2 regions of the Pseudomonas zhanjiangensis genome follow, and region 1 is predicted to be linked to the other one. Evidence: predicted binding sites of a transcription regulator. Region 1 holds the regulator's gene; the other holds the start of a gene.
The links. The regulator FliA, encoded in region 1, starts transcription of late flagellar genes. The targets are predictions, from matches to a motif close to CTAAAGTTTNNNNNNNNNNNGCCGNTAA.

Region 1 (4,310 bases):
GTCGGCTCGACGCGCTCACGCACCTCGCCGAACATGCCATTGACCGCATCGAGCGCCTCGAGCACCACGTCCATCAACTCCGAGTCGACGCGCCGCTCACCCTTGCGCAGGATGTCGAAGACGTTCTCGGCAATATGACAGCACTCCACCAACTCATTGAGCTGAAGAAATCCCGCCCCGCCCTTGACGGTGTGAAAACCACGGAAAATCGCATTGAGCAGGTTCATATCGTCCGGCCGGCTTTCAAGCTCAACCAACTGCTCGGACAATTGCTCAAGAATTTCGCCGGCCTCTACCAGGAAATCCTGGAGGATCTCTTCATCGGCGCCGAAGCTCATAGACGTGCTCCTAAAATCCTAGGCTGGATAGCAGATCGTCGACATCATCCTGACTGGATGCGACGTCATCACGCTTATCGGCATGAATCTGCGGACCTTCACCGTGGGAAGGTTCTTTTTGTTGTTTTTGTTCGGCGCGCAATTGTTCGTGATCGTGCTCGATGCCGGCGAAACGGTCCACCTGGCTGGCCATCAGCACCAGCTTGAGCAGATTGCTCTCCACCTCGGTGACCAGTTGCGTGACCCGTTTGATCACCTGGCCGGTCAGGTCCTGGTAATCCTGGGCGAGCAGAATATCGTTGAGATGGCCGGACAGCTTGGCGCTGTCGCGCTCGCTCCGGGCGAGGAACAATTCGATCCGCTTGGCCAGCTCGCGAAAGCCATCTGCGCCTATCTCGCGACGCATGAAACGCGCCCACTCGGCGCTCAGGCTCTGCGCCTCGCTGGCCAGGTCGTTGACCAGCGGGGCACTCTCTTCGACCAGGTCCATGGTGCGATTGGCCGCATTCTCGGTCATCGTCACCACGTAGTTCAGACGCTCGGTCGCATCGGCGATCTGCGACACTTCCTTGGCGTGGGGTACCCGCGGGTCGAGCTGGAAGTTGACGATGGCGTTGTGCAACTCCCGCGTCAATTTGCCGACTTCGTGGTACAGGCCACGGTCGCGCAATTTATTGAGATCGTTGATCAGTTGGACCGCTTCACCGAACTTGCCGTTTTCCAGGCTGTCGACCAGTTGGCGAGCATTGAGTTTCAGGGTCGACTCAAGGTCGTCCCTTTGCGAATCATCGTGTTCCATAGCGCCCTCGCGGCAGACATCAGCCGTTGACCCGCTCAAAGATCTTCTCGATCTTTTCTTTCAGCACCTGGGCTGTGAACGGTTTGACTACATAACCATTCACCCCGGCCTGAGCGGCCTCGATGATCTGATCCCGCTTGGCTTCGGCAGTGACCATCAATACCGGTAGATGCTTGAGGCGCTCATCGGCACGTACGGCACGCAACAGGTCGATACCGGTCATACCGGGCATGTTCCAGTCGGTCACCAGAAAGTCGAAGCTGCCACTCTGCAGCATCGGCAACGCGGTGACACCATCGTCGGCTTCTGCGGTATTGGTGAAACCCAAGTCACGCAAGAGATTCTTGATGATCCGTCGCATCGTTGAAAAATCATCAACGATGAGGATTTTCATATTTTTGTCCAAGTCGACCTCCGTACAGTCCCAAACGCACCCAGTTCCTGGGTACGCCCTTAATCGTGAAACCGGCCTGCTAATCCAACTGTCTAGCGCGCGCGCCACTCGCTCAGCCGCGCCCGCAGACGCGCCGCGCACTGACTATGCAACTGGCTGACACGCGACTCACTCACACCCAGGACTTCGCCAATTTCCTTGAGATTCAGCTCTTCATCGTAATACAGCGATAACACCAGGCGCTCACGCTCGGGCAAGTTGGCGATGGCGTCGGCCAGCGCGCCTTGGAAGCGTTCGTCTTCCAGGTCTCGCGAGGGTTCTGAATGCGTGGAGCTGGCGTCTTCATGCAGGCCACCATGCTCGCCGTCCTGCAACAGGTCGTCGAAGCTGAACAGGCGGCTGCCCAAAGTGTCGCCAAGAATGCCGTAGTAATCCTCCAGACTCAATTGGAGTTCGGCCGCAACCTCGTGATCTTTAGCGTCACGCCCGGTTCTGGACTCAATTACCCGAATGGCGTCACTGACCATGCGGCTGTTTCGATGCACCGAACGCGGCGCCCAGTCACCTTTACGCACCTCATCGAGCATCGAACCGCGAATGCGAATACCGGCAAAGGTTTCGAAGCTTGCCCCCTTGCTCACGTCATACTTCTTCGCGGCTTCGAGCAGGCCGATCATCCCGGATTGAATCAGGTCATCGACCTGCACGCTGGCCGGCAAGCGCCCCAGCAGGTGATAGGCGATACGCTTGACCAGGGGCGCATAGCGCTCGATCAGCTGGTATTGGGAGTCTTGTGCCTGCGCCTTGCTGTACATACGGAGTCCAGGGGCTGCTGTCATACGGCGGCGTCCGCGGCTGGCTGATGAACCAGACGCTCGACGAAGAATTCCAGGTGGCCACGGGGGTTGGCCGGTAACGGCCAGGCGTCGACCTTCTGCGCGATCGCCTTGAATGCCAGGGCGCACTTGGACCGGGGAAACGCCTCATAGACCGCACGCTGCTTCTGCACGGCCTTGCGCACCGACTCGTCATAAGGCACCGCGCCTACGTACTGCAGCGCCACGTCGAGGAAACGGTCGGTCACCTTGGTCAGCTTAGCAAACAGATTGCGGCCTTCCTGCGGGCTATGGGCCATGTTCGCCAGGACGCGGAAGCGGTTCATGCCGAAGTCGCGATTGAGCAACTTGATCAGCGCGTAGGCATCGGTGATCGAGGTCGGTTCGTCGCACACCACCACCAGCACTTCCTGGGCGGCACGGACGAAACTGACCACCGAGTCGCCGATGCCGGCCGCGGTATCGACGATCAGCACATCGAGGTTATCGCTGATCTCGCTGAACGCCTGGATCAGGCCGGCGTGCTGCATCGGCGTCAGCTGGACCATGCTCTGGGTGCCCGAGGCGGCCGGCACGATACGCACGCCGCCCGGCCCCTGCAGCAGCACGTCACGCAGGTCGCATTCGCCGCTGATAACATCGGCCAGCGTGCGCTTGGCCGTCAGCCCCAGCAGCACATCGATGTTGGCCAGCCCGAGGTCGGCATCCATCAACATCACCCGCCGCCCGAGGTCGGCCAGCGCCAACGCCAGATTCACCGAGACATTGGTCTTGCCGACGCCGCCCTTGCCGCCGGTCACCGCAATCACCTGTACGGGATGCATACCCATGTTATCTACACACCTTGTCTGACGTTAGACTGGAACCCTGAGGCTGGTTGCGCCGGGCCGATATTCGCCCTGCCAAGCACTGCCCCACGTCGCAATACCACTGCCGCAGCAGCCATTAGCCGGCGCGTCGCGCCGGATGTTGATAGAGACCGGCGAACATCTCAACCATGGCCTCTTCACTCGGGTCCTCGGCGCTCTGCAAACCGACCGCACGACTGACCAACTGGTGGCTACGCGGCACCTGCAGGTCGTCGGGAATCCGCGGCCCATCGGTGAGATAGGCTACCGGCAGACGCTGGCCAATAGCCAGACCTAAAACCTCGCCGAGGCTGGTCGCCTCGTCCAACTTGCTGAGGATGCAGCCGGAGAGCCCACAGCGCTTGTAGCTATGATACGCCGCCTTGAGCACCTGGCTCTGGCTGGTAGCGGCCAATACCAGGTAGTTGCGAGCCTTGATGCCGCGACTGGCCAGCGCCTCGAGCTGCATGCGCAGCGCCGGATCACTGGCCGGCAGGCCGGCGGTGTCGATCAGCACCACCCGCTTGCGTGCCAGCGGCGCCAGGGCCTGGGTCAGCGACTCGCCCGGATCGACCGCAGTGACCGAGACATTGAGGATGCGGCCCAGGGTCTTCAGTTGTTCCTGGGCGCCGATGCGGTAGCTGTCCATGCTCACCAGGGCGATGTTCTGCGCGCCGTACTTGAGCACGTAGCGCGCCGCCAGCTTGGCCAGGGTGGTTGTCTTGCCCATGCCAGCCGGGCCGACCAGGGCGATCACCCCGCCCTCTTCCAGCGGTTCCTGCTTGGGCGTCTGAATAGCGTGGGCCAGATGGGCCAGGAGCATGCGCCAGGCCTGACGCGGTTCGGCGACATTGGCCACCCGCTCGAGCAGGACCCGCGACAGCTCGCCCGGCAGACCCATGCGCTGCAGGCGACGCCACAGATTGGCCTGCTTGGGACGGCGGTCCTGCATCTGCCCCCAGGCGATCGAGCCCAACTGCACTTCGATCAGTTCACGCAGGCCGTTCAGCTCGAAACGCATGGCCTCCAGTGCGCGCTGATCACCGGCCACGACCGGCTGTACCGGCGCCGCCAGCGGGGTGACACTCGGCTTAT
Region 2 (4,310 bases), on a different contig from region 1:
TGAGCGAACGGTTTTCCGCGCTAAACAACCCATAACGCAACTACTTGGAATGACTGCAGGGTTTCGTCAGTTACCCGGTCGGGTGCATGCCAATAGGCGCAACCGGGCTGCGCACTGACAAGCGATCATTGCGGAGTGCGCGAATTGTTCGGCGTCCCGTTACCGCCGGCAATAGACTGCCAACACCAATGGCTATTGAATCACGCAGCACTAGACATTTACTGCACGATCGCCATACTTGATAGCATGCTGTTATAAACAGTATTCATAAAAGCCGTTGATTATCTGTAATTGACTGTTTTTATTGAGAAATAGTCGAATAGCAAAACCTCCTGTGCGCTATTCCACTGCCATATCGGCGGCATAGACCGTAACAAAATCGGCGACCGTAGCAGCAAGCTATCAAGTCTTGCGTTGTCGCCCTCGATGCAACAAGACCATAGGTAATCATGTGACGAAAGACGAACTGCGCGCCGAACTAGAGCGCCAGGCGCAACGTTACAAGGACGTATACGGCGGAGAGGTCATTACTTACGCCGCTCAACCGGATCCCGAGCGCAAGCCGTGGCGCAAGAAGAGCAATCTGCTCGACCAGGCCTTCGAGAAAGAACTGGAACGAATCGAGAAAGATCTGAAAGCCAAGACCGAAAAGCCCGATCAGCCTTGATCGCCGGTCATTGCACAGCGCACTGACCGCCCCCTCGCCCTTGCCGTGACAAGGGCGAGGGGGCGAGTCTTGAATTAGCGCCTTTTATTGCCCAGCAACGAGCCCATCAAGCCGCGTACCAGCTGCCGGCCTATCTGGTTGGCCACCTGACGCACAGCGCTCTTCATCGCCTGGCTGGCCAGGCTGCCGAGCAGATCACCCGCCATGCTGCCGATGTCGGGCTCCGCCTTGGCGTCTGCCTGCGGCTTGGCCACCTCGGGACTGGCCTGGGCCGCGCGGGCAAGCAGCAGCTCGTAGGCCGACTCGCGATCCACTGGCTTGTCGTAGCGCCCGGCCAGCGGCGACTGCTGGATCAGATCGGCTCGTTCATGCTCGCTCAGCGGGCCGATACGCGACTGCGGCGGCGCGATGGCCACGCGCCGCACCATCGCCGGGGTGCCGCGCTCCTCCAGGGTGCCGACCAGCGCCTCGCCGATGCCCAGCTCGGTCAACACGCCCAGGGTGTCGAAGGCCGGGTTGGGGCGGAAGCCGTCGGCCACTGCACGCAAGGCCTTCTGTTCCCTGGCGGTGAAGGCACGCAGGCCGTGCTGGATGCGCAGGCCGAGCTGGGCCAGGATGTCATCCGGCAGATCGCCCGGCGACTGGGTGACGAAATACACCCCGACGCCCTTCGAACGGATCAGCCGCACCACCTGTTCCAGCCGCTCCTGCAGCGCCTTGGGCGTGTCGGCGAAGAGCAGATGCGCCTCATCGAAAAACAGCGCCAGCACGGGCTTGTCGGCATCGCCGCGCTCCGGCAGCTGCTCGAACAACTCGGCCAACAACCACAACAGAAAGGTGGCATAGACCTTGGGCGCCTCGTGCACCAGGCGGCTGGCGTCGAGCAGGTGAATGCGTCCACGGCCGTCGCGGTCGGGATGCAGGAGGTCTTCCAGCTGCACCGCCGGCTCGCCAAACAGGGCCTCGGCGCCCTGCTGCTCGAGGCTCGCCAGGCGACGCAGCAGGGCCTGCGCCGAGGCGCTGGTGAACAGCGCGGCGTCCTCGCCAAGGACCTGGGGCTGGCTCCTTAAGTGATTCAGCAGGGCCTTGAGGTCCTTCAGGTCGAGCAGCAGCAGACCTTCGCGGTCCGCCACCTTGAATGCGGCGTACAGCGCCGCCTGCTGGCTGTCGGTCAACTCGAGCAGGGCGCCGAGCAGCAAGGGGCCCATCTCGCTCAGGGTGGTGCGCAGCGGGTGTCCGCTCTGGCCGTCGACATCCCAGAGCGTCAGCGGATAGGCCGTCGGCCGATGCTCGAGCCAGGGCATGCTGGCGATGCGTTCGGCCACCTTGCCCTGCGCCGCGCCAGGGGCGCCGAGGCCGCAGAGGTCGCCCTTCACGTCGGCGGCAAACACCGCCACGCCGGCATCGCTGAAATCCTCGATCAGGCGTTGCAGCGTCACCGTCTTGCCGGTACCGGTGGCGCCGGCCACCAGGCCGTGGCGATTGGCCAGGCGCAAGGGTTGCCCGACCGGCTGACCTGCCTGATCCGCCCCCAGCAACATCTCAGTTACACGCATCTCGGTGCCTCCGCCGTTAAAGCAATCGTCTATTGGTCCGATACAGGGGTTACCCCCCAAACACTGCCAGTACTCACCATAGTCACTGCGCGAAATATTCAGCCAGCCAGGGCAGGCGGCAAAACCTGAAGGACAGCATACCGATGCCCTCCAACCTCAAGTTCAGTCACAAGATCCTGCTCGCGGCCTCGCTGGTGGTAATCAGCATCTTCGCTCTGTTCTCGATCTACAACGATGCGTTGCAGCGCAAGGTTATCACCGACGACCTGCACAGCTACCTGAACGACATGGGCACCACCACCGCCAACAACATCGAAAGCTGGTTGTCCGGGCGCATCCTGCTGGTGGAAAACGTGGCCCAGTCGATTGCCGGCAACAACAGCCAAGGCGCGCTGGTGAGGCTTCTCGAACAGTCGACACTGACCTCCACCTTCATGTACACCTACCTGGGCAGCGACGACGGCAAGATGACCATGCGGCCGGAGGATGAACTGCCGGACGACTACGACCCGCGCTCCCGCCCCTGGTTCAAGGATGCGGTCAATGCCGGTGGCACCACCCTGACCGAACCCTATGTCGACGCCTCGAGCAAGGAGCTGATCATCACCATTGCCACCCCGGTACGTGGTAGCGGCGTAGTGGGCGGCGACCTGAGCCTGAAGACCTTGGTACAAACCATCAACGCCCTGGACTTCGGCGGCACCGGCTACGCCTTCCTGGCCAGCGCCGACGGCACCATCCTGGTTCACCCGAACCAGGACCTGGTGATGAAGAAGCTCGGCGACCTGTTCCCCAAGAACACCCCGCGTATCAGCAGCGAGATCAGCGAGGCCGAGGAAAACGGCAGCACGCGCATCCTCACCTTCAGCCCGGTCAAGGGCTTGCCGAGCGTGCAGTGGTACGTCGGTCTGTCCATCGACAAGAGCAAGGCCTACGCGGCGCTCACCGAATTCCGGGCATCGGCGCTGATCGCCACCCTGATCGCGGTGGCCGTGATCATGGGGCTGCTGGGCATGCTGATTCGCGTCCTGATGCAGCCGCTGCACAGCCTGAGCCGCACCATGCAGGACATCGCCCAGGGCGAGGGTGACCTGACCAAGCGTCTGGACATCCAGTCCAAGGACGAATTCGGCGAACTGGCCGGAGCCTTCAACCGCTTCGTCGAGCGCATCCATGCCTCGATCCGCGAGGTGTCCTCGGCCACCAGCCAGGTCAACGAAGTGGCCCAGCGGGTGGTCAGCGCCTCCAACTCGTCGATGCTCAATTCCGACGAGCAGGCCAGTCGCACCAACAGCGTCGCGGCTGCGATCAATCAGCTCGGCGCCGCCGCCCAGGAAATCGCGCGCAATGCCGCGGACGCCTCGACCCAGGCCTCCGATGCCCGCCAGCAGGCCGAAGACGGACGCCAGGTAGTCGAGAAGACCATCCGGGCGATGAACGACCTGTCCGGCAAGATCAGCACCTCCTGCGGCCATATCGAGACCCTGAACGGCAAGACAGTGAACATCGGCCAGATCCTCGAAGTGATCAAGAGCATCTCCCAGCAGACCAACCTGCTGGCGCTCAACGCCGCCATCGAAGCCGCCCGCGCCGGCGAGGCGGGCCGGGGCTTCGCGGTGGTCGCCGACGAGGTGCGCAACCTGGCCCATCGCACCCAGGAGTCGGCCCAGGAAATCGAGCAGATGATCGAGGAACTGCAGGTCGGCTCGCGCGAGTCGGTCACCACCATGACCGAGAGCCAGCGCTACAGCGAGGAAAGCGTGGAAATCGCCAACCAGGCCGGCGAGCGCCTGGGCAGCGTGACCCAGCGCATCGGCGAGATCGATGGCATGAACCAATCGGTGGCCACCGCCACCGAGGAACAAACCTCGGTGATCGAGTCGCTGAACATGGACATCATCGAGATCAACACCCTCAACCAGGACGGCGTGATCAACCTGCAGGCGACCCTGCAGGCCTGTGATGACCTGGAACAGCAGGCAACTCGCCTGAAGCACCTGGTCGACAGCTTCCGCATCTAGCCGCCGCCATGACGACACCCGCGGGGGCGCTCATGGAGCGCCCCCGTTTCATTCCTGCGGCCTTTG

Region 2: a site for FliA is predicted at 2,240-2,267, ahead of AB5S05_RS06945 (methyl-accepting chemotaxis protein). Genes of this name have one in related genera too.

What each region holds. Positions count from the first base shown of each region.
Region 1 covers NZ_JBFTEG010000010.1:35,671-39,980, forward strand. Annotated here, with positions in the region: gene AB5S05_RS13330 (chemotaxis protein CheA) at 1-338, opposite strand, end outside; gene AB5S05_RS13335 (protein phosphatase CheZ) at 349-1,137, opposite strand; gene AB5S05_RS13340 (chemotaxis response regulator CheY) at 1,157-1,531, opposite strand; gene fliA (RNA polymerase sigma factor FliA) at 1,624-2,370, opposite strand; gene fleN (flagellar synthesis regulator FleN) at 2,367-3,197, opposite strand; gene flhF (flagellar biosynthesis GTPase FlhF) at 3,313-4,310, opposite strand, start outside.
Region 2 covers NZ_JBFTEG010000003.1:441,701-446,010, reverse strand. Annotated here, with positions in the region: gene AB5S05_RS06960 (LysR family transcriptional regulator) at 1-35, shown strand, start outside; gene AB5S05_RS06955 (hypothetical protein) at 452-667, shown strand; gene AB5S05_RS06950 (helicase HerA-like domain-containing protein) at 742-2,223, opposite strand; gene AB5S05_RS06945 (methyl-accepting chemotaxis protein) at 2,367-4,244, shown strand; gene AB5S05_RS06940 (hypothetical protein) at 4,293-4,310, opposite strand, start outside.